Regions from separate parts of the Blastococcus sp. SYSU DS0973 genome, predicted to be linked through region 3. Evidence: riboswitches for the same ligand, from Rfam matches in the RefSeq annotation. Region 3 holds a riboswitch; each other region holds the start of a gene.
The links. Region 3 has a riboswitch for cyclic di-AMP ahead of ACI791_RS10365 (C40 family peptidase). Riboswitches for the same ligand answer to the same signal wherever they lie in the genome.

Region 1: linked by a shared signal. The riboswitch ahead of ACI791_RS01035 (murein hydrolase activator EnvC family protein) and the one ahead of ACI791_RS10365 (C40 family peptidase) in region 3 are both predicted to bind cyclic di-AMP.
Region 2: linked by a shared signal. The riboswitch ahead of ACI791_RS00850 (LysM peptidoglycan-binding domain-containing protein) and the one ahead of ACI791_RS10365 (C40 family peptidase) in region 3 are both predicted to bind cyclic di-AMP.
Region 4: linked by a shared signal. The riboswitch ahead of ACI791_RS07680 (hypothetical protein) and the one ahead of ACI791_RS10365 (C40 family peptidase) in region 3 are both predicted to bind cyclic di-AMP.

The regions. Positions count from the first base shown of each region.
Region 1 is NZ_JBJHAN010000001.1:207,919-215,141, reverse strand. Features, by position in the region: gene ACI791_RS01065 (hydroxyacid-oxoacid transhydrogenase) at 1-315, shown strand, start outside; gene ACI791_RS01060 (PaaI family thioesterase) at 322-738, opposite strand; gene ACI791_RS01055 (hypothetical protein) at 909-1,325, shown strand; gene ACI791_RS01050 (hypothetical protein) at 1,379-2,152, shown strand; gene ACI791_RS01045 (esterase/lipase family protein) at 2,149-3,549, shown strand; tRNA gene ACI791_RS01040 (tRNA-Ile) at 4,124-4,197, opposite strand; cyclic di-AMP (ydaO/yuaA leader) riboswitch at 4,348-4,504, shown strand; gene ACI791_RS01035 (murein hydrolase activator EnvC family protein) at 4,515-5,732, shown strand; partial or broken gene ACI791_RS01030 (TVP38/TMEM64 family protein) at 5,779-6,309, shown strand; gene ACI791_RS01025 (maleylpyruvate isomerase family mycothiol-dependent enzyme) at 6,457-7,223, opposite strand, start outside.
Region 2 is NZ_JBJHAN010000001.1:168,827-176,049, forward strand. Features, by position in the region: gene ACI791_RS00835 (prepilin peptidase) at 1-211, opposite strand, end outside; gene ACI791_RS00840 (APC family permease) at 337-1,617, shown strand; gene ACI791_RS00845 (class I SAM-dependent methyltransferase) at 1,645-2,352, shown strand; gene ACI791_RS00850 (LysM peptidoglycan-binding domain-containing protein) at 2,451-3,329, opposite strand; cyclic di-AMP (ydaO/yuaA leader) riboswitch at 3,337-3,511, opposite strand; gene ACI791_RS00855 (hypothetical protein) at 3,835-4,149, shown strand; gene ACI791_RS00860 (VOC family protein) at 4,197-4,580, shown strand; gene ACI791_RS00865 (response regulator) at 4,646-5,281, opposite strand; gene ACI791_RS00870 (histidine kinase) at 5,278-7,223, opposite strand, start outside.
Region 3 is NZ_JBJHAN010000005.1:23,879-31,101, forward strand. Features, by position in the region: gene ACI791_RS10360 (carboxyl transferase domain-containing protein) at 1-1,405, opposite strand, end outside; cyclic di-AMP (ydaO/yuaA leader) riboswitch at 1,741-1,900, shown strand; gene ACI791_RS10365 (C40 family peptidase) at 1,916-2,446, shown strand; gene ACI791_RS10370 (DUF5925 domain-containing protein) at 2,570-3,661, shown strand; gene ACI791_RS10375 (hemerythrin domain-containing protein) at 3,671-4,153, opposite strand; gene ACI791_RS10380 (Rieske 2Fe-2S domain-containing protein) at 4,150-5,088, opposite strand; gene ACI791_RS10385 (SMP-30/gluconolactonase/LRE family protein) at 5,202-6,104, shown strand; gene ACI791_RS10390 (diguanylate cyclase) at 6,174-7,223, opposite strand, start outside.
Region 4 is NZ_JBJHAN010000003.1:198,600-205,822, reverse strand. Features, by position in the region: gene ACI791_RS07690 (DNA-directed RNA polymerase subunit alpha C-terminal domain-containing protein) at 1-457, shown strand, start outside; gene ACI791_RS07685 (bifunctional 3'-5' exonuclease/DNA polymerase) at 503-2,266, shown strand; cyclic di-AMP (ydaO/yuaA leader) riboswitch at 2,336-2,483, shown strand; gene ACI791_RS07680 (hypothetical protein) at 2,752-3,666, shown strand; gene ACI791_RS07675 (hypothetical protein) at 3,885-4,211, opposite strand; gene ACI791_RS07670 (protein kinase domain-containing protein) at 4,331-6,235, shown strand; gene ACI791_RS07665 (NADPH:quinone oxidoreductase family protein) at 6,260-7,223, opposite strand, start outside.

The DNA.
Region 1 (7,223 bases), on a different contig from region 3:
GCCCTGACCGCGCCGGAGGCCTTCCGGTTCACCTTCGAGGCGTCCCCCGAGCGGCACCTGCGGGCCGCCGAGCTGCTCGCTCCGGGCGCCGAGCGCCCCTCGGACCTGTCGGAGTTCCTGCCCACCGTTCTCGCCGACCTGATGCGGGACATCGACATTCCCAACGGGGTCGGCGCCGTGGGCTTCGGCGAAGGCGACATCCCCGATCTCGTCGACGGCGCGATGAAGCAGCAGCGGCTGCTCGCCACCTGCCCGCGGGAGGTCACCGAGGACGACCTGGCCGGCATCTTCCGGCGGTCGATGTCCCTCTGGTGAGAGGGGTCAGCGGGGGGCGACGACGGTCTTGGTGACCTGCCCGGTCGCGACCAGCTGACCGTCGACGGTGGCCTCGGCCCGCATGAACGCCACGGCCCGGCCGCGGCGCAGCACGGTGCCGACGACGTCGACGGTGGCCCCGGCGCGCACCGGGCGGAGCAGCGAGGCGGCGACGTCGTGGGTCACCGCGTGCTCGCCGTCGCCCAGGCTGGGCAGCAGGGCCAGGAACGAGGCCACGTCGAGGAGTGCGTAGACGATGCCGCCGTGCAGCATCTCCGCCTGGTTCTGCGCGGCCGGGCCGACGGGGAACCGGATGCCGGCCGAGGGGTCGGACTCGTCGCGCAGCTCCACCCCGAGGTACCGGTGCAACGGGATGTCGAGCACCCCCTGGATGCGGGGATCGCGGGCGCTGGGGACGGTCACGGCGGAGCTCCTCGGGTGGCCGGGCATGGTAGCGGCGGCGGCCGGTGGCCGCCGCCGTGGCGTGTGGAGACGTCCGATCGTCCACAGTGCCCCGTGCACGCCCTCCGGTGGGTGCCCGCACCGCCCTACGCTGCCGCCGGTCGGGCAAGCGGAGGGGTGGTGGGGCAGGCGTGTACGGAGATCCCGCTGCACTCGATGCGCTCGCCGACGAGCTCTGCGGGCGAGCCCGGCAGGTCCGCACCGCCGCCGATGAGCACCGGCGGGAGGGACACCGGGCTCGCTGGGTGTCGGAGGCGGCTGCGGCCTACCGTCGGCAGCTGGCCGGCGACTGCGCCGCGGTCGACGCCGCGGCCGACGGGCTGGACGCCGCCGCCGACCTGCTGCGCCGGCACGCCGACGAGGTCCGCGATCGGCTCGCGGCCATCGCCCGCGCCGAGCGCGAGGTGCGCGCATGGTCGGCCGAGCGGGCAACCCGCAGCGACGAGCTGCTCGAGGACGTGGGCAGCGTGCTCGCCGAGCTGCCGGAGGCCGGTGCGGAGGCGTGGCGGCAGGCCGCGGTCCGCCTGAGCCGGCTGGGCCTGTGGTGACCGGGCGCGGCGGGGATGTGCGCATCACGGTGCGCTCCGGAACGGCGCCGCCGGTGCCGTCCGCTCCGGCCCGGCGCCTGCTCCTGACCGCCGCGGAGTGGGCCGTGCTCGTGGCGGAGTGGCCCGGTGCCTTCCCGTCCGGGCTCCCGGTCGAGGTGCCCGGGAGCGGGCAGCCGAACGACGCCGTCGCCGCGCTGGTGGCACGCGGGGTGCTGCGTGCACCGGTCGGCGGCCCGGTCGAGCCGGTCCCCGCCGTCGCCGCCGATCTGGCGGTGCTGCGCCGGCCGCTGCTGGCGGTGCGGCTGGAGACCGGCGGCCGGACCGGGAGGCGGCACGGCTGGTTCGCCCTCGGGGCGGAGGTGGTCGTGGTCGTGCTGACCCTGCCGGACGGCGGGATCGAGCTGTCCCTGGCCCCCGCCGCCGGTCTCGGTGCCGAGCTGGCACGGGCTGTGCCGGAGGCCGCCGCCGTGACGGGGCCGACCGCCCGCGGTGGCGCCCCGCCGACCGGGGCCCTGCCGCTGGGCCTGCTGGACGCCGCACCGGCGGGGAGGGGTGGGCCGCCGCCGACCGCGGCGGAGGCGGCGCTGGCCGGGGAGCTGCTGCGGCGCACGGCCGGATCGCTCGACTGCCTCGTGCTGGGGGGCGCCGGTGGACCGGTCGGGGCCGGGCAGGTCTCGTGGCTGGCCACCGACGGCGGCTGGGTCGGCCTGCGTCCCCACCCCGGCGGCTCGCCGCGGCGGGTCGTCGACGTGGTGCCGGTGCGGCCGGCCGATCTCGGTGCCTGGATCGCGCCGACGGTGGCGGCGCTCCTGGAAGGCCGGGCGTGACCGCACCGGGGATCTCGGTCCGCGGCGGCGCCGGCGGGATCGAGGCCGACCTGGCCGACCTGGTCACCCTCGCCCGCGGCAGCACCGGTCTGGCCGAGGAGCTCGCGAGCGCCAGCGCCCGCTGCCGCCCGGTGCTGGCCGACCCCGACCTGCTGGCCTCCGCCCTGCTCGACCCGGCAGGCGTGGCCCGGTTCGATGCCGCGCTGCTGGACGCGCTGGACGGCCCGGACGGGCTCACCGTGCTCGCCGCGCGGTTCGCCGCCCGGGCGGTGGTCCTGCAGGGCGCGGCCGCCGCCTACGAGGCCGCGGACCGCGCACTGGCCGAGCTGGCCGACGCCCTGGAGTGGGCCACCGGGTTCCTCTGGCCGGTTGCGGCAGGGGCACTGGTCCTCGGCGGCGCCGGCCGGGTCGCAACCGACCCCTTCGGGGTCGCGGCCGACGTCGCCGCCGTGCTCGACGACCCCGAGCGCTGGGTGACCGAGCACCCCGGGCTGGTCGACGACGTCATGGGCGCGCTGCCCGGTCTCGGCAGCAGCATCAGCCTGCTGACCGTCGGGCTGACCGGGCCGTGGCTCGGCGGGGCAGACGTCCGGGTGGCGGCTCGGCGGCTCGGCCGGCTGTGGCCGGACGGGAGCCCGGTGGTCACGCCGTTGCCCGGCGACGACTCGGGACCCGCGGTCGTCGCACCGCGGGGCGTGGACGACTTGCTCGGGGCGCTCGAGGTCCGCGCGCTGCGCTCCGGCCCCGAGCACGACACGATCGCCGTCCGGGTGGTCACCTCCGCCAACGGCAGCACCGCCTACGTCGTCGACATCCCCGGCACCGCCGACTGGAAGGCGCCGTTCGGGCCGGTCAACCCGCAGACCCACGACCTGGGCACCAACGTTCGGGTGCTCGGCGGCGACGCCACCACCCGTCAGCAGGCGATCGCTGAGGCGCTTCGGCGAGCGGGGGCAGGCCCCGCCGACCCGGTGATGCTCGTCGGGCACAGCCAGGGCGGCATGGTCGCCGTCCAGGCGGCCGCCGACGCCGGCACGCCGGACTTCGACTTCGACGTGCGCAGCGTGGTCACCACCGGCTCACCCATCGCGCGGGCGGAGGTGCCGTCGTCGGTGCAGGTGCTGGCGCTGGAGAACGCGCACGACGTCGTTCCGCAGCTGGACAGCCGGGACAACGACGACAGCCCGAACGTCACCACGGTCACCTTCGACGGCCAGTACGGCAGCATCGCGGACAACCACGGCATCGGGACGGCGTACCGGTCGGCCGCCCGCGCCATCGACGCCAGCGACGACCCGTCGTTGGTCGCCTTCCGGGCCGGCGCCGCGCCCTTCCTGGTCGGGCCCGGAGAGGAGGCGACGGTGGTCGCGCACGTCTACGAGATCGGCAGGAGATGACCCGGCGCCCCGACCCGACCGACGGCCTGCCGCCTCACGGGCGGCGCGGCCGTGCTGGTGCTGGCGGGCTGCGGGCCCTCCGGGGATCCGGCGGTGCCCATCGAGACGATCGGCATCGGGATCGGGCGGCAGCTCGTCGCCCGTGACGACGTGGTCGACCCGGTCGAGCCGGCGAGGGGTGTGCGATCGCGGTCGACCTGCTCGACGGGGCCCAGCGCGCGCCGCTGGAGGCGAAGGGGGACCCCGGCCGCAGTAGTGCTGCGCCGGCGCCTTGGGCCCCTCGTCCTGGACGGTTCGGCAACTCCGCAGCCTCTGAGCACCAGGGCGTCGGGGGCGCGGTCGGCGCGTCGACGGCTCGTCCTCGTCGCCGTGGCGCCGGGCACGATTCGGGCATCGATGGCGGTGGATCGTCCCGACGAGGCGGAGATCACGGTTCGTGCTGCGTTTGAGGTCGAGGCGGAGCCTCATCCTGCGCAGCAGGGGGCTGCGCCGACGCCCCCGCGTCGTGCCACCTCCAGGGCGCGGGGGCGGCGGCGGTGCCACCACGAGGCGTGAAAGCGCAGGTCAAGACCGGTGGGGCGGGTGGGGCTCGAACCCACGACCCAGGGATTATGAGTCCCATGCTCTGACCGGCTGAGCTACCGCCCCTGCGTTGACAGCCTGCCAGATCGAGGCGACGCACCGCTCGGACCCGCCCGTGTCAGGAGGTGCGTCTCGTTACCGGGCTGTGACATCTGGCCGATCCGCTTGTACTGTCTGCCGCGGTCCACCTGACCTCGCTCCCGAACCCGGGGGCTCGGGCGGACCCCGCCGAACCGTGCGGCCGGATGGCCGGATGGACCGGGGACCCATGTTCTCTGGGGTGAATCCCGCCTGCGCCTCCACGGGCAGGTGGGTAGGGCCACGTTCCGGCCCGAACCCGTCAGCTGACCTGGTAGGCGGACCGAGGAACGGAGACCGTCGCCTTGGCGACCTCGCACGACCAGCACCACCCCACCGTGCCGACTCGCGGGGGCCTCCGCCGCATCGGTCGGGCCGCCACCGCACTGACCGCTCTGCTGGCCCTCTCCCTGCTGGGGACGACGGCTGCGACGGCCGCACCCGGCGACGCGAAGAGCGAGCACGACCGCGTCGCCCAGGAGGTCGCCTCCATCGAGCAGCGGGTCAAGGACGCCGAGGCCCGGCTGGAGCAGATGACGCTCCGCGCCGAGGAGGCCAGCGGCGCCGTGCTGCAGGCGGAGGCCGAGCTGGCGACCGCCCAGCAGCACGCCGACGCCATCGCGGCCGAACTCGCCGCTGTCCGCGCGGCCGTGGCGCGCACCCAGGGCGACGTCGCGGCCCTCGGCCGGGAGGCCTACATGGGCCAGGACGAGACGTTCAGCGAGATGGAGATGGTGCTGCACGCCGAGGGCCCCGGAGAGCTGCTCCAGCAGGCCGCCACGCTCGAGCTCCTCGGCGAGGACCGGGCCGAGGTGCTCGAGGAGCTCCGGGTGGCCGAGGCGCGGGAGGCCCGGCTGGACGAGGAGGCGCGCGCCGCCGTCGCCCAGCGGGACGCGGCCGCACGCACCGCCCAGGAGGCCCAGGTGGCCGTCGATGCCCTCCTCGCCGAGGCGCAGGCCGAGTTCGACGCGCTCAGCGCGGAGAAGGCGGCGCTGGACGAGCAGCTGCGCGAGGCGGAGATCCGGATGCTGAGCATGCAGGGCACCGCCGATCCGGCGGGTACCTGGAACCAGCTCCAGGCCGCCGAGCAGGCCGTCGGCGCGGTCACCGCGGCCGGTGGTGGCACCGGTCTCACCCAGGGCCGGGTCACGTCCTGCTACGGCGCCCGCTGGGGCACCATGCACCTCGGCGTGGACATCGCGGCGTCGATCGGCACCCCGATCTTCACGCCGGAGCCGGGCGTCGTCCTGCAGGCGGGGCCGGCCAGCGGGTTCGGTCTCGCGGTCGCCATCCAGCACCACGACGGCGTGATCACCGTCTACGGCCACATCAACCAGTTCTTCGTGACTCCGGGCCAGGTCGTGGAGGGCGGTCAGCAGATCGCCGAGGTCGGCAACCGCGGCCAGTCCACCGGGCCGCACCTGCACTTCGAGGTGCACCGCGGGGGCCTCTACGCCGACCGGACCAACCCGGTGCCGTGGCTGGCCCAGCGCGGCATCTCCCTCGGCGGCAGCTGCGGCTGATCCGGCTCGTCCGCATCGGCCGCACGGCGTCGTCCAGGATGGTGCCGTGCGGACGACGGCGGGGGAGGGCACCTGGCTGCGCGCCGGGCTGCTCGTCGCGCTGCTGCTCGCGGGGGTGGTCGTGGCCCTCGTCGTCGACCTCCCCGGCCGGACCACGGTGCGCGGCTGGATCGAGCACGGGGACGCCGGCACCTGGGCGCTGCTGATCGCCGGCCAGGTGGCGGTGCTGCTGGCGCCGGTGCCGCGTTCGCTGGTCGCCGCGCTGGCCGGGGCCGTCCTGGGCTTCGGCTTCGGGGTGGCCGTGGTGCTCACCGGCTCGCTGCTGGCGGCCCTGGTCGCCTTCGCGCTCGCGCGCGGGCTGGGCCGGCCGGCTGCCGAGCGGCTGGCGGGCCCGCGGGTGAGGAGCGCCGACCGGTTGTTCACCGACCGGGGCTTCGTCGCCGTGCTGGCGGGCCGGCTGATCCCGATGATGCCGTTCGTCGTGGTCAACTACGCCGCCGGCCTCAGCGGCGTCCGGCCGCGGACCTACGTGGCCGCCACCGCGGTCGGGCTGGTGCCCGGCACGGTGGTCCAGGTGGGCGTCGGCGCCTCGGCGGGTGCCGTCGTCGCGTGGGTGGGCACGCCGTCGGCCCTGCCGGTCGTCGCTGTCGTGGTCGTGCTGGTCCTCGGCGTCGCCGCCGCCTGGCACCGGTGGCGGCGACGCCGGGCGGAGCCAGGAGCGGATCTAGCCGCGCCCGAACAACCGGCCCAGCAGCCCCCCGGCGCCGCCCACGGTGCGCGCCGCGAGCTGCAGGATCGGCCCGCCGGGGATGCCCGGCACCTTCTGGACGATGGGCGCGAGCTGCAGCAGCCCGCCGACGTCGTGCACCTTGAGCGCGCGGCGGGCCACAGCCGGAACCGGGTTGACCCGGCCGGAGGCGGCATCGAGAAGCAGGTCGGCCGCGGCCTCGACGGCCGGCCCGTCGACGACGCCGGCCGGCACGCGGCGCACCTGCCAGCCGCCTCCGTGCGCGGTGAACCCCCAGCCCCCGTCCGGCGTGACGAGGCTGACGCGCCCGGAGATGCCGGTCGAGGCGGCCAGGGCACCGGTCACGTCGGTCAGCGCCGCCAGGCCGGACTGCAGGACGTCCGCCGGCGGCGGCTCGGCCCCGCACGAGACGAGGTCCAGTCCGTGGACGGCGAGCTCGTAGGCCTGGCCGAGCACGACGCTCAGCAGCGGTAGCCGGCCCACGACGGAGACCGCCGGTGCGGTGTCGAGCTCCACGGGCTCGTCGGCCAGGTAGCGCGCGGTCGTCTCGCGGTTGCGGCGCAGCGCGGCCAGCACCTCCTCGCGGGAGGCGTCGCGGTGCGCGGCCGTGACCCGGGCGTTCACCGCGTCGGGGTCCGGTGGCGTTCCCGGCCCACCGGCCCGCGCGGAGGCGATGAGGTCGTGCAGCGCGGCGTGGTCGTCCCAGCAGCCCAGGTGCACGCAGATCTCGTGCGCCCGCCAAC
Region 2 (7,223 bases), on a different contig from region 3:
CCACCGCGCCGAAGCGCAGGCCCACCAGGCCGAACAGGACCGCGCTGACGAGCTCGAGCACCGGGGGGCGGACCGCGACGGGCCCGGGACCGACCAGTTCCCGCACCCGCACCTCCGCCGGCCACGGGAAGCGGCCGGCGGCCCGGTTCACGAGAAGGCCGATCGGGATCCCGGCGACGGCCGCCACGAGGGCGACGGCGGTGCCGCTCACCGGCGCACTGGTCCCATGCCGGCCACGATGACACGGCGCCGGTGCGGCGCCCTGCACCGCCGCGCCACTCCCGGCTCCTCCCCACCCCTTAGGGTCGCCGGCGTGCGCTGCGATCGCGGGCTCCGGTGAGCACCGGCCCCGAGCTCGCCCGCCGGCTGGGCACCACGGACGCCGTCGTCATCGGGCTGGGCTCGATGATGGGCGCCGGGGTCTTCGCGGCCTTCGCGCCTGCTGCCCGGGCGGCCGGGGCCGGGCTGCTGATCGGTCTCGCGCTGGCGGCCGCGGTGGCCTACTGCAACGCGACCTCCTCGGCGCAGCTGGCCGCGCAGTACCCGGAGTCGGGCGGCAGCTACCTCTACGGGCGGGAGCGCCTCGGGCCCTGGTGGGGCTTCCTGGCCGGCTGGGCGTTCGTGGTGGGCAAGACCGCCAGCTGCGCGGCCATGGCGCTGACCTTCGCCGCGTACGCCGTTCCGCAGGCCTGGGAGCGGACCGGAGCGGTCGCCGCCGTCGTGGCGCTCGTGGCGGTCAACTACCACGGGGTCACCCGGACCGCCGGGCTCACCCGCGTGCTGGTCGGCGTCGTGCTGGCCGGGCTCGCCGTGGCGGTCCTCGCCGCCCTCGCTCCCGGCGCCGCGGACCCGGCCCGGCTCACCGGCTGGACCGCCGGACCGGACGGCTGGTACGGCGTCCTGCAGTCGGCCGGGCTGCTCTTCTTCGCCTTCGCCGGCTACGCCCGCATCGCCACCATGGGCGAGGAGGTCCGCGACCCCGCCCGCACCATCCCCCGCGCCATCCCGCTGGCGCTGGGCATCGCGGTCGCCGTCTACGCCATCGTCGCGGGAACGCTGCTGCTCGTCCTCGGGCCGGTCGGGATCGCCGGAACGGCCACCCCGCTCGCCGACGCCGTCGCGGCCGGGAGCTGGGCGTGGGCCGCACCGGTCGTCCGGATCGCGGCCTCCGCCGCCGCGCTCGGGGCTCTGCTCGGGCTGGTCGCCGGGGTGGGCCGGACGTCGCTGGCGATGGCGCGGACCGGCGACCTCCCGCGCGCGCTGGCCACGGTGCACCCACGCCACCGCGTGCCGCACCGCGCGGAGCTGGCGCTGGGCACGGTGGTGTGCGCGCTGGTGCTCACCGTCGACCTGCGCGCGGTCATCGGGTTCTCGTCGTTCGGCGTGCTGCTGTACTACGTCGTCGCCAACGTCGCCGCCTTCACCCAGGCGGCCGGCCACCGGCGCTGGCCGCGGGGCGTGCAGGTGGCCGGTGTCGTCGGTTGCCTGGCGCTGGCGGCGACCCTGCCGTGGCCGTCGGTGCTGGCCGGAACGGGCACGCTGGCCGCCGGAGTGCTGTACCGGGCGGTCCGGCTGCGGACGTCAGGTCCGGGCTCCACGGCGCACGACCGCGCGTAGCGGCCGCGGGTAGGTCAGACTCCGGACGTGACCGTGGACGAGCACTCCTCCAGCCACCGCACCGCGGCCATCTGGTCCTACCAGGGGCACGGTGTCCACGCCGCTCCGGGCGTGCACGAGTACGCGGTCGAACTGGTGCAACAGGCACTGCCCGAGGGCGGCCGGATCCTCGAGGTCGGTGCCGGCTGCGGAGCACTGGCGTGCCGGATGCGCGAGGCCGGGTTCGACGTCGTGCCCACCGACCTCGACCCGCCGCACGACTGGATCCACCGGCTGGACCTCGACGACCCGGTGTGGACCGAGGAGACCCGCGGCCCCTTCGACATGGTCGTGTGCGTCGAGACGCTCGAGCACGTCGAGAACCCGCGGAAGGTGCTCCGCTCGATCCGGTCGCTGCTCCGGCCCGGCGACCGGCTGGTCGTCAGCACGCCGAACATCACCCATCCGCACTCCCGGCTGAAGATGTTCCTCCGGGGGGCGCCGTTCATCTTCGGGCCGAAGCACTACCACCAGCCCGGCCACATCTCGATCCTCCCCGACTGGATGCTCGTCGAGCACGTCCGGCTGGCCGGCTTCACCGACGTCACCGTGACCACCGGCGGCAGCACCTGGTACGAGGGCCCCCGGCGCCTGGCCCACCGCGTGGAGACGGCGCTGCTGGCGGCCATCGGCCTGCGGCACCGGGCCGACTCGGGCGAGGGCATCTGCACGTTCGTCACCGCCGTCGCCGTCTGACGGACCGGCATGCGGGGCCGGACGCCCACGCACGACCCGGCGGCCACCGGCGTGGCGAGCGTCTCCTGCCGAAGGCGGCAGGAGACGCTCGCCGGTGGTCAGCCGGCGGTCCGGAAGGCCACGTGCGGGTGGTCCATGTGGTTGGCGGTGGGCGATCCCCGGTCCGCCATGCCCTGCCACGCCCAACCGGTCCACGAGGCGGCGATCCGCTGCTGCCAGATCACGTAGTCGACGCCGAACCGCGCGGCGTTGTCGACGACGTACTGGGCGATCGCGTCACCGGCGGCGCGGTCGTCGTAGACCATGAAGTCCGCGGCACGGTCCTGCGCCGGGCTGTGGCCGGGCCGGGTGAGGACCGTCGGGATGCCGAACCGCTCGGCGACCTCCTGGACGGCGGGCCGCACGTGGGGGGCCCACACGTCGTACGCGGCAGGAGCCGCAGCCGGCCGCTCCGCCCGGCTTGCCCGCGGCACCGGCGCGTCCACGACGGCGGCCGGGCCGCCCCCGCCGCTGAGGGCGAGACGCTGACCGACCCGCAGGACGTTCGCGTTGGGACCGATCACCTGCAGGTTGAGGGCGTGCAGCTGCTGCCAGGTGGTGCCGTGGCGGGCGGCGATGCTGCCCACCGTGTCCCCTGCCTGCACGGTGTACGAGCCCGCAGCCGTGCTCGGAGCGGCCTCCACCGGTGCGGAGCCGCCGATGGACAGCGCCTGCCCGACGCGCAGGACGTTCGGGTTCGCGCCGATGGTGGCGCGGTTGACGTCGTAGACGGTCTGCCACGAGGTGCCGTGGGCGGCCGCCAGGGAGCTCAGCGTGTCACCGGGCTGCACCGTGTGCTCACCGGTGTGGGCCGCGGCGGAAGCCAGGCCGGTGAAGGAGAGGGCCGATGCTGCCGCGAGCACTGCCGCGGGGCGTGCCACGACGGCCACGGCCGACGTGCGGGCGGCACGGTGCCGCCCCTGGGAGCGATTGCGCATGGGGATGTGAGCCTCTCGCCGCCTGCGGGGTTAGCTGTCGGGTTCGGGCGAGAGCTGCCCGGCCGCGGATCACGGCTTCACCCCAGGGCCTGACGGCCCGGTCCTGCGAGAGTGGGTCCCCCGCGCCTGCCCATCGTCTCGATGTAGCCGGGTGGCGGGGGCAGGTTCGGCGGTACGCCATCCGGTTCCGCCGATCGGCGGACATGGGGCACCGTAGGCAGAGCGGGAGGGGCGGCAGGAGTCCATGCCCGGCTTTTCCCGGGACCCACCGTGGCGGCGGACGCAGGGTGACCGGACGTGCGCACAGAGCGGAACGATTGCGGCCGGAACGGGCCGCAGCCCTCGACGGCGACGGCTCGGGCGGTCCCGACCCTGGCCGGTGCAGACGGCGGCCGGCAGCCGGTGGTCCAACCCCGGGTGACCGGCACCCGGCCAGCGCTCGACGCCGGCGGCGAACCGGTCGGCGGACGTTCCGCCGGCCTCCCGGACTGCCGATGACACAGGCATGCGCACCAGCCACGCCGCCACCGCGATCGCTGCCTTCGCCGCCGGCCTGACCGCCGCGGCGGCCCTGCGCCGTCGTGCCGGCCATCGCGAGAACGTGACCACCACTGCCGCCGCCCCCTCGGCCGCCCGGGCGCCGGGGCACGACGCCGTCGTCCTGCCCTTCGCCCGCCCGGTCCTGGCCGGGCCGGTGCCCACGCAGCCGGGGTCGCCGGCTCGCTGCGGAGAGAGCGGCGGCCGGACCAAGGCCGGTGCGCCGTGCGGGGCCCGGACCACCATCGGCGGGCGCTGCCACCACCACCCGATCGCCGCCTGAGCCCCGCGGCGGCGTCCCACCTGGTCGGTGCGAGGGAGGATGGCGCCATGGACATCCTGAGCAGCCGTATGCTGCTGCGACCGTCCGATCCGCAGCGGTCGCAGTCGTTCTACCGAGACGTCCTGGGCCTGGCGGTCCATCGCGAGTTCGGACCCCCAGAGCATCCGGGGGTCGTCTTCTTCCTGGGCAACGGGCTGCTGGAGGTCTCCGGTCGGTCGGCGGACAGCCCGAAGGGGCTCGCGCTGTGGCTGCAGGTCCGCGACGTCGCCGCCGAACACCGCCGTCTCACGTCGGCCGACGTGACGGTCACGCAGCCGCCCCGGCTCGAGCCATGGGGGCTGGTCGAGATGTGGATCGAGGATCCGGACGGCGTCCGGATCGTCGTGGTGGAGGTTCCCGACGACCATCCCCTGCGCCGCGACCAGCGCTGAGCCGACGCGGACGCGGAGGGCACCGGTGGCCCGGCGCGCTGCTGGGCCACCGGCTCCGCCGGTAGCTATCTACCCAGGCCGGCGTCGCGGGCGCGGGCCACGGCAGAGGCACGGTCGGTCACGCCGAGTTTGGTGAAGATGCTCGACATGTGGTTGCGCACGGTCTTCTCCGACAGGAACAGCCGCCGGGCGATGTCGGCGTTCGTGCGACCTTCAGCGGCCAGTGTGAGCACCTGCCGCTCCCGGTCGGACAGTTCCGGCAGTGGCGGCAGCACCGCACCGGACCGGGCGGTGAAGAAGGCCATCACACGCGGAGCGATGCCGGCGCCGTAGACCATCTGTCCCCCGGCGACGGCGCGGACGGCCCGCTCGATCTCCTCCTGGCCCGCCCCCTTGAGCAGGTAACCCCAAGCGCCGGCGCGGATCGCGGCCAGCACCGTCTCGTCGGCCTCGATCATCGTGAGCACGAGCACCCGGGTGGCCGGCACCAGCTCCTGCAGGCGCTTCGTGACCTCGACTCCGGTGAGTCCCGGCATCTGCAGGTCGAGCAGGGCCACGTCGGGACGGGTCTCGACCACGGCGTCGACAACCGCGGGACCGTCGGCCGCTTCGGCGACGACGTCCACCCCGCTGTCCTGCAGGAGAACGCGCAGCCCCGCCCGGAAGGCGGGGTGGTCGTCGGCGACAACGACACGGATCACAGCTTCCCTCCCAACGGCAGGACGGCCGACACCCGGGTGCCGCCACCGGGTGCCGGCGCGACCTGGCAGCTCCCGCCGAGCTCCGTGGCGCGGTCGCGCATCGACTGCAGGCCCAGGCCGGGCGCCGCGTCGTCCGGGCAGCCCCGGCCGTCGTCGACGACGTCGACGGAGACGGCGTCCGGTCTCCCGGTCAGCCGCACGGTGATGTGCTGGGCGTCGGCATGCCGGATCGCGTTGGTCATGGCCTCCTGCGTGATCCGGAATGCGGCCACCTCGACGGCGGCGGGCAGACCGTCGAGTGGTCCGCCGCCCTCGATCCGGATGTGCGGTGGGCCGTCGGTCTCGGGCGGCAGCGCCGGCCCGGCGGCCTGCAGAGCGCCGAGCAGGCCCAAGTCGTCGAGCGCGGGAGGTCGCAGCCCGTGCACGATGCGCCGCACGTCGGCGACGGCCTCCTGTAGCTGGTCACGCGCCGTCGTGACCAGGGGCGCGACCCGGCCCTGTTCCTGGCCGAGCGCACGCGAGGCGACGTCCAGGGCCATGACCGCCGACGCCAGCTGCGGACCGAGGCCGTCGTGCAGGTCGCGGCGGATCCGCCGCCGCTCCTCCTCGCGGGCGGTGACCAGCCGGTCGCGGGAGCGCTCGAGGTTGGTGACGAGCCGCAGCGCGAACCCGACGGCGGCGATCTGGGCGGCGAGGTCGTCGACGAGTGCCCGGTCGACCGGGTCGAAGGCGTCCGTGCCGGAGCGGTGCGCGACCGACAGGCTGCCGACGACGTCGTCGTGCCAGCGCAGCGGAACCGTGTGGAGGGCGCGGGCCGGATCGCCGACCGACTCGACGACGGGCGGGGCGTCGGGCCGGTCGACCTGCACGACGACGGCCGGCAGCTTGAGGTCGGCCGCTATGGTGGCGACGGCGGAATTGAGCGCCTGGCGTGGTGAGCCGGCGCCGCGGAGCGCCTCGGTGACTCGGCCGAGCACACGGTAGGGGTCGCCGCGCTGGCCGTGCAGCAGCCGGTCGACGGCGCGCTGGATGCGCACGTAGAGCGGGTGGAAGAGCGCGGCGACGGCCACGGCGCCGATGAAGCCGATGACCGAGTCGGGGGCGCCGGCCAGCCCGCTGAGCCAGCCGACGACGGCGACGTACACCAGTGCGGAACAGGCGAGCAGCGCCGTCCCGACGAGGGTGCGGTTGACGACGAGGTCGATGTCGAAGAGTCGGTAGCGGACGACGGCGATGGCCACGGCGACGGGCACCGACAGCGTGCTGAGCGCGAAGACCGGCGTGGAGAACAGGATCGACGCGGCGACCGTCCACGCCAGCGCGTATCCGACCCAGGCGACCTGGCGGCGGACCAGCGGGCCGGATCGGCGGAACCGGACGACGAGGCTGCTGATCGCGACAAGTGCCAGCACAGGGAGGGCTGCGCTGACGACCGCCTCGGCGGCGGGTACGTACGGGGTGAGTGCGTCGATGGCGACGGGATTGGGCGGGCGGCCGGGCTCGTCGCCGATCGTGGTGAAGGCGCCGAGGAACACCATCACGGCGGTGAGGATGACGGCGGCGACGACCGCGGGCCGCCACCGCGGGGAGGGCAGTCGGCCGTCGGGGAAGATCAGCGGGAGCAGGGTGGCCAGAGGGACGAACGTCGGGACCCAGGCCCAGAGCGTGAGCCACGCGGCGACGTGGAAGATGGCGGCTGGGTCGGCGTCGGACGCGAAGCCGTACTGCATGAGGAAGTAGGAACCGGCGAAGACGCTGGCCGAGCACCCCATGCCGGTCATGAGCAGCAGCACCCGGTGCCCCGGCACACGGCCGAGCAGGACGGCCCCGACGACCGCCATGACGGGCCCGATGGTCGGCTCCGGGCTGGACAGGAACGGGTCGCGGACCGCTGGTGCGGTTGCGAGGTGCGCCGCCAAGCCCACGACCGCGTAGCCGACGG
Region 3 (7,223 bases):
GGAGCCCGTCGCCGGTCTCCCCGGCTTCCGCCGCGACGGCCGGCGCGAGGTCGGCGAGGTGGTCGTCGACGAAGGTGGTGGTCGCCTCGGTGATCTCCGGATGCGCCAGCAGGGCCCGGAGGACGCCGGTGTTCGTGGCGACGCCGCGGACGTCGACCTCGGCCAGCGCCCGGTGCAGGTGCGCCAGCGCCTCGGGGAGACCGCCTTGCCGCTCGTGCACCACCACCTTGGCGAGCAGGGAGTCGTAGCGGGGGCTGACCTCGCTGCCCGGACGGGCCGCGGTGTCGACGCGCACGCCGGGGCCACCGGGCAGGGCGAGGGACGCGATCGTGCCCGCGGCGGGGACGACGGCGCCGTCGGCGGTGAGCGTCTCGGTGTTGACCCGGGCCTGGACGGCGCACCCGAGTGGGCGGGGCGGGCCGTCGGCCAGCCCGAGGTCGGCGAGCGTGGCGCCGGCGGCGACGCGCAGCTGCAGCCGCACGAGGTCCAGGCCGAGGGTCTCCTCGGTGACCGGGTGCTCGACCTGCAGCCGCGGGTTGCACTCGAGGAAGACGAACCGCTCGGGGTCGCCGGCCGGCACGAGGAACTCGACGGTGGCCAGCCCCCGGAGGCCGACCTGCCGGGCGAGCGCCGCCGCGGCGTCGTGCAGCCGCCTCCGGACCGCACCCGGCAGGTTCGGCGCGGGCGCGATCTCGACGACCTTCTGCCGGCGGCGCTGCAGGGAGCAGTCGCGGTCGCCCAGGACGACGACGTCGGCGACGGCGTCCCCGAGCACCTGCACCTCGACGTGCCGGGCGTCCTCGACCAGGTCCTCGGCCAGGAGCGCGTCGGTGCCGAAGGCGACCCGGGCCTCGCCGGAGACCGAGGCGACGGCGGCGACGACGTCGTCGCCCCGGCGGAGGACGCGGGTGGCCCGTCCGCCGCCGCCGAACCGCGCCTTCAGCATCACCGCGCCGGTGGCCGCCACCAGCTCGGCCACCTGCTCCGCCGTGACGGCGTCGGCGGTGCCGCGCGGAACGGGAACGCCGGCGGCCGTGGCGGCCGCCCGGGCGCGCACCTTGTCGCCGAGGACCTCCAGCACCGCGGCGCCCGGGCCGACGACGGTCAGCGGTCCGCCGCCGTCCTCGCAGGCCCGCGGCAGCGCCGGGTCCTCGGACAGGAAGCCGTAGCCGGGGTGGATGAGGTCGCAGCCGGTGGCGCGCGCGGCCCGGACGACCGCCACGGCGTCGAGGTGCGCGGCCGGGCCGCTGCCGGGGAGGAGGTGCGCCTCGTCGGCCGCGGTGAGGTGCGCGGCGTCGGGTTCGTCGGCGGGCGCGACGGCGACCGACGTCATCCCCTCGGCCGCCGCCGCACGGGCGATCCGGACGGCGATCTCACCACGGTTGGCGATCAGCAGGCGGGCCACCCGGCGATGCTCGCACGGACCTCCGACGCGCTGTGGCGCCGGTCACCGCCCCGCCCGGGACGCAGCGCACGCGATCGTGGACGGCCAGTCGGGGCATGCCGACCATCGAAAAGTAAGTGCGCGATCGCTCTCCGTGCTGTCGGATGCACACGAGTCGCGACCGCCGTCGGGATCGACGGAGGTCCGCTCGCGAGTCGCGCTCCCGGCGGGGTCGGATGGCCCGCCACGGGAGGGCCCGGAGAGTCGCGTCCGGCCGCTTTGTGACCTTTCCGTGACCGACCTAGCGTCGTCGCGGTCCGCCCGGGGCCCCGTCGTCACCACACCCGGTGACACCCGCGCGGACACCGCCGAACCGGACGTCGGATCGCACCGCCGCCCGGACCGGGGACCCACCGCAGCACTGGGGTGAAGCGCGCCCGGCCACGACCGGGAGCGCCGGGCGAGTTCCCCGCCCGAACCCGTCAGCTAACCCGGTAGGCGGTTGTCGGAGAACAGGAGAACCCGTCGTCCATGACGACCACCCGCACGTCCTCGACCACCCGCCGCTCCCTCCGCGGGGCGGCGCTCGCTCTCGTCACCGGCGCGGGGATCGCCCTCACCCCGCTGACCGCCTCGGCCTCAGCTCCCGCTCCCGCTCCGGTCGCGGCGACTCCGGTGGCCCTCGCCTCCGCCCCGGTGGCGGCGCCGGACCATGCCGCCCGGGTCGCGGTCGACACCGCGCTCGCCCAGGTGGGCAAGCCCTACGTCTGGGGCGGCACCGGCCCCGGCGGCTACGACTGCTCCGGCCTGACCTGGTCGGCCTACCAGGCCGCCGGCGTCGAGATCCCGCGGACCTCGCGGGCGCAGTCGACGGCCGGGGTCTTCGTCGACCGGGCCAACCTCCGGCCGGGTGACCTGATCTTCTTCTACGACCCGGTCGGCCACGTCGGCATGTACGTCGGGGACGGGCTGATGGTCCACTCCTCGACCTTCGGCCAGCCGGTCGCCGTCGTCCCGGTGGACTCCGTGTGGGGCTACAACACCGCCCGCCGCGTCGTCTGATCGGAACGCTCCCCGCTCCGATGCCCCCGGCCGCCTCCGCGGCCGGGGGCATCGCCGTCCAGGCGTCCTGACACCCCTCCGGGTTACCGTCCGTGCCCGACGACCGCCTGCGCAGGGAGAGCCGTGACCGACCACCTCCAGTCCCCTCCTCCGCACGGGTTCCTGCGGCCGGGCCTGTGGCTGGACCGGTTCGACATCGCCAGCGGAATGCTGGTGCAGGTCCAGTGGGACGGCGGCATGCCGTACCAGCGGACCGGCGAGGTGACCGGCGCCGTGGCGGACCCGCTGCCGCTGCTCCCCGACGGCGCGGTGCTGCGCCTGGACCGCAAGGACGGCAGCTCCCGCACGGTCGTCGCCGCCCTGCCGGGGCTGCTGGCGCGGCTGGAGGTGGCCAACCGGATGACGACGGTCGACGTCGTCGGTGCCGACCTGGCCGCCGTCGAGGCGCTGGTGGCGCAGGTCGTCGCCGGCGCCGAGCAGGTCACGGCCGCACCGGAGGGCGAGGTGCAGATGGCTTTCTGGTCGGGCGGCTCGAACGGCGGGCTGGAGTCCTCACGCCGGGTGACCGCACCCAGCTGGGCCGAGGCCGCGGTCAACTACCCGGAGCGGACGCGGCGCTCGCTGGCATCGCTCATGACGGCCACCGACATGTCGGGACGGGCCGGGCGCCTGGTGCTGTGGCACGGCGTCCCCGGAACGGGGAAGACGACGGCCGTGCGGGCCCTCGGCCGGGAGTGGTCGGACTGGTGCCGGGTGCACTACGTGATGGACCCCGAGCGGCTCTTCGCCGAGCCGCAGTACCTGCTGCAGGTGGCGGGGGTCGACGAGGACGAGGACGACGACGGCCGGTGGCGGCTGGTGGTGGCGGAGGACTGCGACGAGTACCTGCGCTCGGACGCCAAGGTGCGGGCCGGTGCCTCGCTGGGCCGGCTGCTGAACCTCTGCGACGGCATCCTCGGCCACGGGCTCCGGGTGCTGGTCCTGCTGACCACCAACGAGGACGTCGGCCGCCTGCACCCGGCGATCACTCGCCCCGGCCGGTGCCTGAGCCAGGTGGAGTTCGAGCTGCTGTCGCCGGGCGAGGCGCAGGCGTGGCTGGGCGACGGCGCTCCCGCTCCCGAGCGCCCGATGACGCTGGCGGAGCTGTACGCCCGGCGCGAGGAGCGCGTGCACCCGGCCGAGGCGCGGGCGGCGGAACCCGGCGGCTATCTCTGAGGGCAGCCGTCACACGGAGCGGAGGGTCGCCCGCTTGAGCCGCACGATCAGCCGCATCCCGCCCGACCGGGCCAGCTCCTGCTGCCGTGCGCGCAACTGCTCGCCGAGCTCCTCGAGGCGCTCCTCCCCCAGGGCGTGCGACTGGGGGAACATCCGCTGCTCCTCCTCCATCGTGTGATGGCGCACTGTCTTCTCCAGCATGCGCACCTCGGTGGCGAACTCCGGATCGGTGACGTCCATGCGCATGACGGTCGCGACCTGGTCGTCGATCTGCCGGTGCTCGGCGTGCGCGAGCGCCAGCAGCGGAGAGACGTCGGGCACGGCGGGGTAGAACAGCTCGTCCTCGATCTGGGCGTGGATCTCGATCTCGCGGAGGAACCGGTCGCGGAGCTCCTCCCGCCGGTCGGCCTGCGCCCCGGTGGTCTCCGCCAGCTCGCGGAGCAGCCCGCGCAGCACGTCGTGGTGTGCGATCAGCACCTCGTCGGCCTTCATCGGGACGCCTCCTCCTCCGTGGTGATCGCCGTCGGGCTGCGCCACCGGGCCCGCCGCCGCACCTCCACCGCGCCGTCGCTGATGCGGGTGTCGTAGCAGGGCAGCGGGGCCGTGGCCGGCCCCTGCGCCGGCTCCCCGGTGTCGAGGTCGAAGCGCGACCCGTGCCACGGGCAGACCAGCTCGTCGCGGTGCAGCCAGCCCTCCCCCAGCGGACCGCCCATGTGCGGGCAGCGCCCGCTGACCGCCCGGACCGCGCCGTCGGTGCGGACGAGCACCACCGGAACGCCGTCGACGTCGGCGCCGAACGGCTCGCCGTCGGGGAGGTCGGCCAGGCGGGCGACCGGGGTGAAGGTGCGGGGCGACCGGCCGGCCGCGGAGTGGTCGACGCCGAGCCGGTGGCGGTAGGACAGGACGCCGCCCAGGTAGCCGCTGGTGAGGACGACGGCGTAGCCGGCGGCGGCGGTCACCCGCGCCCGCACCGTGCGGCCGCGGCCCCGGTCGGCGAACGACCACGCGTAGAGGGCGAGCGCGGTGCTGTTGAGGGCGGCGTGCACGAGGCCGACCCGGCGGGCCTCGTCGTGGGCGTGCTGCCAGTCGGTCATCCCGCTCGCGGCGGCGCCCACCGCGCCCGCGATCCCGAGGCCGACGACGGTGCGCGCCGCCTGCCCGGCGCCCGGACCGCCGCGGCCGGTGGCGTCGAGGCCGTCGAGCAGGGCGGCGGCGCTCCAGGACCCGATCGGCACGGTGACGAGGAAGGGGTGCAGGGGGTGCCCGAGCCAGACGCCGTGCAGGAGGTCCTGCAGCGGGCGGGCGTACCGGCCCGCCAGCAGGAAGGTCAGCGAGATCCCGTGCTCGACCTGGTAGCCCGGCGCATCGAGCAGCTGCCACCGCTCGACCGTGCCGACCGCCCGCTCGAGCAGGGTCCGGACGCTCACCGGTGCACGTCTTCCGCCGCCATGCCCGAGGCCCTGCCCACCCCGGCACGGCGGAAAACCGGAGGTGGCGACGTCCTCGTGCCCGAGGCCGGGTGGTCGTAACGTCCGACGGCATGGCTGATCGAGGGTTCCGGACGGTGCTGGAGGGCGGCTCCTACTTCGAGGGGCCGCGGTGGCGCGACGGGCAGTGGTGGGTGTCGGACTTCTACCGGCACACCGTGAGCCGGGTGGCGGCCGAGGGTGGCGCGGAGACCGTCGTCCTCGAGGTGGAGAACCAGCCGTCGGGGCTGGGCTGGCTGCCCGACGGCTCGCTGCTGGTGGTGTCGATGAAGGACCACCGGCTGCTGCGGGTCACCGACGGCGAGGTGTCGACGCACGCCGACCTCTCCGACGTCTGCACCGGCCTGCTCAACGACATGGTGGTCGACGCCTCGGGTCGCGCGTTCGTGGGCGACTTCGGCTTCGACCTGATGGGCGGCGGGGCGCCGGCGCCCGCCTCGCTCAAGCGGGTCGACCCCGACGGCACGGTGAGCGTGGTGGCCGAGGGGCTGCGCTTTCCGAACGGCTCGGTGATCACCCCGGACGGCGCGACGCTGATCGTCGGCGAGACGTGGGGCAACCGCCTCTCCGCCTTCGCCATCGGCTCCGACGGCTCGCTGGGCGAGCGGCGGGTGTGGGCGTCGCTGGGCGCCGAGCCGGTGGGCGACTCGGTCGAGGAGCTGCTGGGGCAGGTCGTCGTCGCGCCGGACGGCTGCACGCTGGACGCCGACGGGCACGTCTGGGTCGCCGACGGCTTCGGCTCGCGGGTGCTCCGCCTCGCGCCCGGCGGGACGATCGTCGATGAGATCACCGCACCCGGCGGGATGGGCGTCTACGCCTGCGCGCTGGGCGGCGAGGACGGCCGCACGCTGCTGATGTGCTGCGCCCCGGACTTCCACGAGCACACACGGGCGCCGGTGCGCGAGGCGGTGCTGGTGTCGACGCAGGTCGCCGTCCCGCACGCGGGCCTGCCGTGAGCGGCGCGAGGGCCGTCCGGGGAGGCTGACGGTGGGACGGCGGCGCACGGCGGTCACCTACCCGCGCCACTACACGGAGGGCGACGACCGCCGGTTCGGCGACGGCGGGGTGGGCGCGACCCTGCGCGTACTGCACGTCCCTGGGCGTGGCACGGGAGGCACCCAAGGCGTTCCCTGCGTCGAGGTCCTGGCCGCGGACGGCGACGTGGTCGGCCAGGCGCGCGCCGGGGACGCGACCACGTCCTCGGAACGATGCCCGGGGCCGTCGCGGAGCTCCGCGCGGCCGCGACCGAGGACCTTGGCGTCGTAGAGGGCGCGGTCGGCGCTGCGCATCAGCTGGGAGGCGCTCTCCCCGAACCCGTGCTGCGCGACCCCGCAGGACAGCGAGATGTCGGGGTGCAGCGTGCAGATGCGTCGCACGAGGGCGAGCGCATCGGGGCCACGCATCCCCGGCAAGAGGAGGGAGAACTCGTCGCCGCCGTGCCGGGCGAGCACCGCGCCGGACGGCAGCTGGGCGCGCCAGACGTCGGCGACCCGGCGCAGCACGCGGTCGCCGACCTCGTGGCCGTGGGCGTCGTTGACCGACTTGAAGTGGTCGACGTCGATGAGCACGGCGGAGAGCGGCTCCCGCGCGCGGACGGACTCACCCATCAGCTCGAGCATCGCCGCGTCGAAGCCCCGCCGGTTGCGCAGGCCGGTCAGCGGATCGCGGCTCGCGCCCGACGCCAGGACGACCAGGCGCCGGATGACGACGCCGAGCCCGACGAGCACGAGGTCGAGCGCCAGTGCGGTGGTCAGGGCCACCCCTCCGGCGAGCAGGAGGGAGACGGTGATGCCGGTGACGGCGACCACCAGGTGCCCCAGCGCCTGACGTGCGGTGAAGAACAGGTGGGCGTCGACGATGACGAACGCGGTGAGGGCCGCGGCGGCCAGCGCGGTCACGGCGTCGGGGCTGACCAGCACCGTGGCGCAGATGAGCGCGGTGGCCGCGTCGACGAGGAGGTGGAAGACGTTCCTGGGCCACCGCGAACCCCACCGGCCGGCGACGACGGCCGCGGTCAGCGCGACGACCGCGAGGAGGAGCGGAGCCCACCTATCGGCACGGGAGTCATGACCAGC
Region 4 (7,223 bases), on a different contig from region 3:
CGCGCTCACCCGGCGGGAGCTGAGCGCGGTCGCCGGGCTGGGCCCCGGCATGGTGGCCGCGATCCGCACCGTCGTCCCCGAGCCGCCCGCGCGGCTGCCCGCGGCCGGCGGGCCGCCGGCCGACCCCGCGGCCGACCGGGAGCCCGCGGCGGCGGAGGAGGAGTCCCCGGCCGCCCCGGCGATCCCGTCGTTCGCCTCCCTGCGCGGCCCGCGCCGCCGGTCGGCGGTCGACCTGCTGCTCCCGGACCCGCCGCCGCCGGGCGTGCCCGCGGACCCGGCCGCGCCGGCCGCCACGTCGCCGTCCCGCCCGCCGACCGCGCGGCCGGCACCGACCGGGCCGGCCGCCCCTGCGGCGGTGCGGCCACCGGACTACGCCGATCTGCTGCGGCTGGGGGTGCACGTCGCCCGCACGGTGCTCACCGCGCCGGCCCGCTGTCTGCGCCGGTTGCTCGGCTAGGGACCGGCCCGTGGATCCCTCGGTGCCGTCGGCGACACTGCGGGGGTGCAGCGGGTCCTGCTCCGGCGCCGCGAGTCCGCGGTGGAGGTCACGGAGCACAGCGACGACGGGTCGACGGCGGCGGCCACCCGCATCCCGGTCGAGGAGCTGCCCGCCGTCGTCGCCGAGCGGGAGGCCGCACCGGCGCCCGTCCGCTGGGTCTGGGACGACACGACCCGCTGGTACCCGGCCCTGCTGGCGGCCGGGGCGCGCGTGGAGCGCTGCACCGACCTGCGGCTGAGCCACGCCCTGCTGCGGCGGTCGCCGTTCGCCGACCAGGCGCTCCTCGTCGGTGGGGACACCGCCGGCTGGGACGCGCTGCAGCCGGTCGCGGCGGCCGGCCCCGCGCTCTTCCCGCCCGCTGATCCGGCTGACCTGCTCGACCCGGCGGCCGAGCACCGGCGCCAGCAGGCGGCCCTGGCCGCCTCGCCGCGGCGCGGCCGGCTCGCCCTGCTGCTCGCGGCGGAGTCCGCCGGCGCTCTGGTTGCCGCCGAGATGACGTACACCGGCCTGCCGTGGCGGGCCGACGTGCACGAGCGCCTGCTGACCGCGCTGCTCGGCCCCCGCCCGGTGGCCGGCGGGAGGCCGGCGGTGCTCGAGCGGCTGCTCGGCGAGATCCGTGCGGCGCTGGGCGTCCCGGGGCTCAACCCCGACTCGCCGGCCGAGCTGCTGCGAGCGCTCCAGCAGGCCGGTCTCCCGGTGGCAGACACCCGTTCGTGGACCCTCGAGCAGCTGGACCACCCCGTGATCCCGGCGCTGCTCGAGTACAAGAAGTTGATGCGGCTGCTCACGGCCAACGGCTGGAGCTGGCTGGAGACCTGGGTGCAGGAAGGGCGGTTCCGCTCCTCCTTCCTCCCCGGCGGGGTAGTCACGGGGCGGTGGGCCTCCACCGGCGGCGGCGCGCTCTCGGTGCCCACGCTCATCCGCCCCGCGGCGGTCGCGGACGACGGCTGGCGGTTCGTCGTCGCCGACGTGGCCCAGCTGGAACCGCGGGTGCTCGCGGGGATGAGCGCCGACACCGCGATGGCCGAGGCGGCGCGCGCCTCGGACCTCTACGAGGGCATGGTCGCCGGTGGGACGGTGGCGTCCCGGGCGGAGGCCAAGCTGGGCATCCTCGGCGCCATGTACGGCGGGACCCGCGGGGAGAGCGGCCGCATGATGCCACGGCTCACCCGCCGCTACCCGCGTGCCATCGGCCTGGTCGAGGAGGCGGCCCGGGCGGGGGAGCGCGGCGAGGTGGTGCACACCCTGCTGGGCCGGGGGGCGCCGTCGCCGACCGGGGCGTGGGCGCAGCGGGCGGTCGAGCTCGGGGAGCCCGCGGAGCAGGCCGGCTCCCGGGAGGACCGCGACCGCGCCCGCCGTGCGTGGGGGCCGGTTCACCCGCAACTTCGTCGTCCAGGGCACCGGCGCGGAGTGGGCGCTGTGCTGGATGGCCGACCTGCGCAACCGGTTGTGGCGGCTGGGCGGGACCGGGTCGCCGGCCGAGCGGCCGCACCTGGCCTTCTTCCTGCACGACGAGGTCGTCGTGCACGCTCCGGAAGACCTGGCCGACGACGTGGTGGAGGCGGTCCGGGCCGCCGCGTCGACCGCCGGACGCCTGCTGTTCGGCGCGTTCCCGGTGGACTTCCCGCTCGACGTCGCCGTCGTCCGGTCGTGGGCCGACGCCGGCTGAGCCGGGGTCCGCCCTACACCGCCGGGGGGCCGGTGAGGGGCAGGCGACACACGTCACGCCGTGGAAATAACCGGCCCTCGATTGTCACAACTGCATAACGGCGGTTACCGTGGCCAGGTCCGATCGGTCGACACGTCCCCGTCCGGGGAGTCCGATCGGCGCCGCCGAGTCACCCACTGCCATCGCGCTGCGGGTGAGCCGGGGACCCACCGCAGCACTGGGGTGAATCCTGCGCCGAGCACGTCGGCGGCGCGGGTAGGGCTACTTCCCGCCCGAATCCGTCAGCTAACCCGGTAGGCGGCAACGGAAGAAACGGAGAGCCGCCGCATGGCGCGCCCTTGCACCGCCGCACGTCCCTGCACCACCCGGCACCGCCGCATCCGGGTGCGCCCGCGGAACTGACCGCGCCACGCCCGGCGCCCCGCCGACTGCCGCCCACCACCGAGCACTTCCCGCTCGACCGGCTCCCCGCCGTCTCCCGGTGGCCCAGGCAGTCGTCCTGACGCCGGCGCCCTGCTGCCCGCACCCCGCCGCGGCCCGCTCTCCGGCCGGTCGCGCGAACACCCTCGGAGCTTCCGTACCCATGAATGTTTGCACCACCACCTCCGGCCGCCGCCGCCCGCCGGCGCACGTCCGCCGTCCCGCCCTGTACCTGGGTGCCGCCGCCGCCGGCGCGCTCCTCGTCAACGTCCTCGTCGGCGCGGACCCGGCGGCGCAGGCCGAGGCCGATGCGCCGCAGTCGGTCAGCGTCGCCCAGGAGCTCGGGCTCACCGCCCAGTCCGGCCCGATCGACGTGACCGAGGACCTGGCCCCGCTGCAGGACCTCACCGCCAGCCGCAGCACCCGCGCCGCCGAGCAGGTCGCGGCGCAGCAGGCCCAGGCCGCCGCCGACCAGGTGGAGCTCGACCGGCAGAAGGCCGAGGCGGAGGCCGCAGCCCGTGCCGAGGCCGAGGCCGAGGCCATGGCCGAGGCGGAGGCCAAGGCGAAGGCCGAGGCCGAGGCGAAGGCCGCCGCGGCCGCGGAGGCAGCGGCACCGGCTGCCGCGGCACCGGCTGCCGCGGCACCGGCTGCCGCGAGCCGGAGCCGGCAGGCGCCGGTGTCCAGCTCGCCGGCCGCCTCGGTGGCCGCGTCGGCGGTCGCGCGGATCAGCAACAGCGCCGGAGCCGTCAGGCCGCAGGCCCAGGCCGCGGCCGACGCCGTGGTCAGCAACGTGCCGGGTGCGGCGAGCATCACGATCGGCGGCACGCGCGCCAGCGCGGCCGATCCGGGTGGTCACCCGTCCGGGCTGGCGCTGGATTACATGGTCATGTCCAACGCGGCGCTCGGGGACGCCATCGTCGCGTACCACCGTGCGCACTGGGCCGAGCTCGGGGTGGACTACATCATCTGGCAGCAGCGCATGCTGTCGTCCGCGAACGGCTCCTGGCAGCCCATGGCGAACCGGGGCAGCCCCACGGCCAACCACATGGATCACCCGCACGTGAACTACCGGGGCTGATCGCCGACGCCCCGGGCCCGGCAGGGCCCGGGCCGCTCGACCCCCGGAGGACGTAGCGTCAGCTTCCGGACGACCGACAGCGGCAGCACCCGCATGGCCAGTGGGGGATCGGCACCCGGGGCCCACACGGGGACGTGCTGATCTCTCTCCGAGCGGATGGAGCCGTGGGCGGTCGACGTGCTCATGCGTCGGGGCCTGCCGACCGGCTCGCCCGTCGGTCAGTCCGGTTCGGCGGGTACGGACCCGGTGCCGGCCAGGGCCCGTGTCAGCGCCGCGGAACGGCGCAGCGGCAGCTGCCGACCGGCCCGCGCGGCGGCGTCGAGGTGGTCGAGCAGCAGCTGCCGGCCGGCGGCGGAGAGCCCGGTCACCGAGCCGGCGTCGACCGCATCGACGCGCACCGGCTCGCCGCCGTAGTGCTGCAGGAAGGCGTCGACGACGGCGTCGTCGACCTCCCCGGCCAGGCACAACACCCGGCCGCCGGCCGTGTTGAGCAGCCGGACCACGCCGCGCACCTGCGCGGACGGACGGGAGGGGAACGGGTGCACCACCCCAGTCTGACCTCCTCGGGGCCGACGGGGTTCGGCTACGGCCGGGACGGGCACCCACAGGGGCACGGGCGACGGGCGGGGACGGCCTCGCGGGGACCAGCACGAGGGAATCGGGAGTGGCCACGGCCGAGACCAGCCGGCAGATCCTCGGCGACCGGTACGAGCTGCGCGACCTGATCGCCGTCGGCGGGATGGGCCAGGTGTGGCGGGCCCGCGACGTGCTGCTCGACCGTTGGGTGGCCGTCAAGGTGCTGCGCAGTGAGTACGCCGACAACCCGGTGTTCGTGGCGCGGTTCCGCACGGAGGCCCGGAACGCCGCCAGCCTCAGCCACCCCAACATCGCCGCCGTCCTCGACTACGGCGAGTCGACGGCGGAGGGCACCGGCGAGCACCTCGCCTACCTCGTCATGGAGTTGGTCGACGGGCCGCCGCTGTCGGCGCTGCTGGCCGAGGACGGGTCGCTCGGCACCGGCGCCGCCCTCTCGGTCCTGCAGCAGGCCGCGGCCGGGCTCGCCGCCGCTCACCGGGCCGGTGTGGTGCACCGCGACGTCAAGCCGGCCAACATCCTGCTGACCCACGACGGCACCGTGAAGCTCACCGACTTCGGCATCTCCTGGTCGGCGGGCAGCGTGCCGCTGACGCAGACCGGCCAGGTGATCGGCACGGCGCAGTACATGTCCCCCGAGCAGGCCAGGGGCGAGCACGTCGGCCCGGCGAGCGACGTCTACGCCCTGGGGCTGGTCGGCTACGAGTCCCTCGCCGGGCACGCCGCCTTCGACGGCGACAACCCGGTGACCGTCGCGCTCAAGCAGGTGCAGGAGCACCCCGAGCCCCTGCCCGCCGCGCTGCCGCGGGACGTCCGCGCCCTCATCGACGCCGCGCTGGTCAAGGACCCCGACGACCGCCTGCCCGACGGGAACGCCTTCCTGCACGCGGTCGAGGAGACGATGCACGGCCCGCCGGACACCGCGTCCCTCACCCGGCCCGTGGCCGTCGTGGCGGCCGCCCGCGCGACCGGCTCCCGGGGCGGCACGGGCGCGCACCGGGGGACCGGTTCGGTCGGGGAGGCCGGCGCCCGCCGGGAGACGCCGGCAGAGCGACCCGCGGGGCGCCGGCCGGTCCTCCTGGTCCTCCTCCCGGTCATCGTCTTCCTCCTGCTCGGCGGAGGCGTGGCCGCCCTGCTCGCCGCGTCGGCCTCCGATCCCGGCGGTGCGGCCGGGGCCGTCGAGTCGCAGTCGGTCGCCGAGGTGGACCTGGTGGCCGCGGACTACGTCGGGCGGCCGGTCGAGGAGGTCGTCGCCGAACTCAGCGCGCTCGGCCTGACCGTGCGGCTGCAGGAGGAGCCGACCCCGGGCGGTGTCGCGGGGACAGTGACCGGAGTCGAGGCCGCCGATGCGCGACCCGAGCCCGGGGACGAGGTCCTCGTCCGCGTCGCGGCACCACCCGCCGCGCCGGACACGTCGTCGTCGACCGACGGCGGCGGCGCCACGGCGCCCGCGCCGGCCCCTGCGCCCGCGCCGGCCCCTGCGCCCGCGCCGGCCCCTGCGCCTGCGCCGGCCCCTGCGCCCGCGCCGGCCCCTGCGCCTGCGCCGGCCCCTGCGCCCGCGCCGGCCCCTGCGCCCGCGCCGGCGGCCACGACGACGGAGCCGCCGGCCGTCGACGAGCCGGCGCCCGGGACGTCGGCGCCCAGCAGCCCGGCCGGCGACCCCACCGATCCGGGCACCGGCACGCCCACCGCGCCGGCCGACGAGGGGACCGGCACGCCGACCACTCCGGCCGACGAGGGGACCGGCACGCCGACCACTCCGGCCGACGAGGCGACCGGCACGCCGACCACTCCGACCGGAGAGGGGGAGGAGCCGACCGAGCCGTCCACCCCCGTCGCCGAGCCGGAGACCCCGTCCACCGGGACGACGGAGATCCCGTCCACCGGGACGACGGAGACCCCGACCACCCCGGAGGGCGACGAGGACGGCGACGCGGGTGACCCGGAGGACGGCACGGCCGACCCCCGGGTCTGACCTGGGGCCTGCCCCCCGGGTCGGTCAGCCGCGGACCCGGAGCAGCACCTTCCCGGTGGCGCGGCGCTCGTCGAGCTCGGCGACGGCCTCGGCTGCATCGGCCAACTCGTGGACCGAGCCCAGGGGCGGGTCCAACCGGCCCTGCTCGAGGAGCGGAGCCAGCTCCACCCACTGCTCCTTCGGGTAGCCCGGCTCGCCACCCGACCAGAACGCGCCCCAGCCGACGCCGACCACCGACACGTTGCTCAGCAGCAGCCGGTTCACCTTCACCGTGGGGATGTCGCCGCCGGTGAAGCCCAGGACGAGGAGCCGGCCCTCCCGGCCCAGGCTGCGCAGCGAGTCGGTGAACCGGTCGCCGCCGACCGGGTCGACGACGACGTCCACGCCCCGCCCGCCGGTGAGTTCCTTGACGCGGTCGCGGAACCCCTCGGCGAGGACGACCTCGTCGGCGCCGGCGGCCCGGGCGACCTCGCCCTTGGCCTCGGTCGAGACCACGGCGAGCACGCGGGCGTCCGCGGCACGGGCGAGCTGGACGGCCGCCGTCCCGAGGCCGCCGGCCGCGCCGTGCACCAGCACGGTCTCGCCGGCCGCCAGCCGACCCCGGCGGTGCAGCGCGAAGTGCATCGTCAGGTAGTTCATCGGTAGGGCGGCGCCCTGCTCGAAGCTGGTGCGGTCGGGGAGCGGGAAGACCAGCGACGGGGGCACGGCGACCGCCTCGGCGAAGCCGCCGAATCCGGGGAACGCGGCCACCCGCTGACCGGGCTGCAGCCCGCTGCCCTCGGGGGCGCTGCGCACCGTGCCGGCGACTTCGCTGCCCGGGACGAACGGCAGCTCCGGCTTGAGCTGGTACTCGCCGCGGCTGAGGAGCACCTCGGGGAAGGTCACCCCGGCGACGTGCACGTCGACGAGGACCTTTCCGTCGGCCTCGGGCTCGGGGATGTCGACGACCCGCACCGCGCGGGGGCCGTCGTGGGAGCTGATCTGGGCG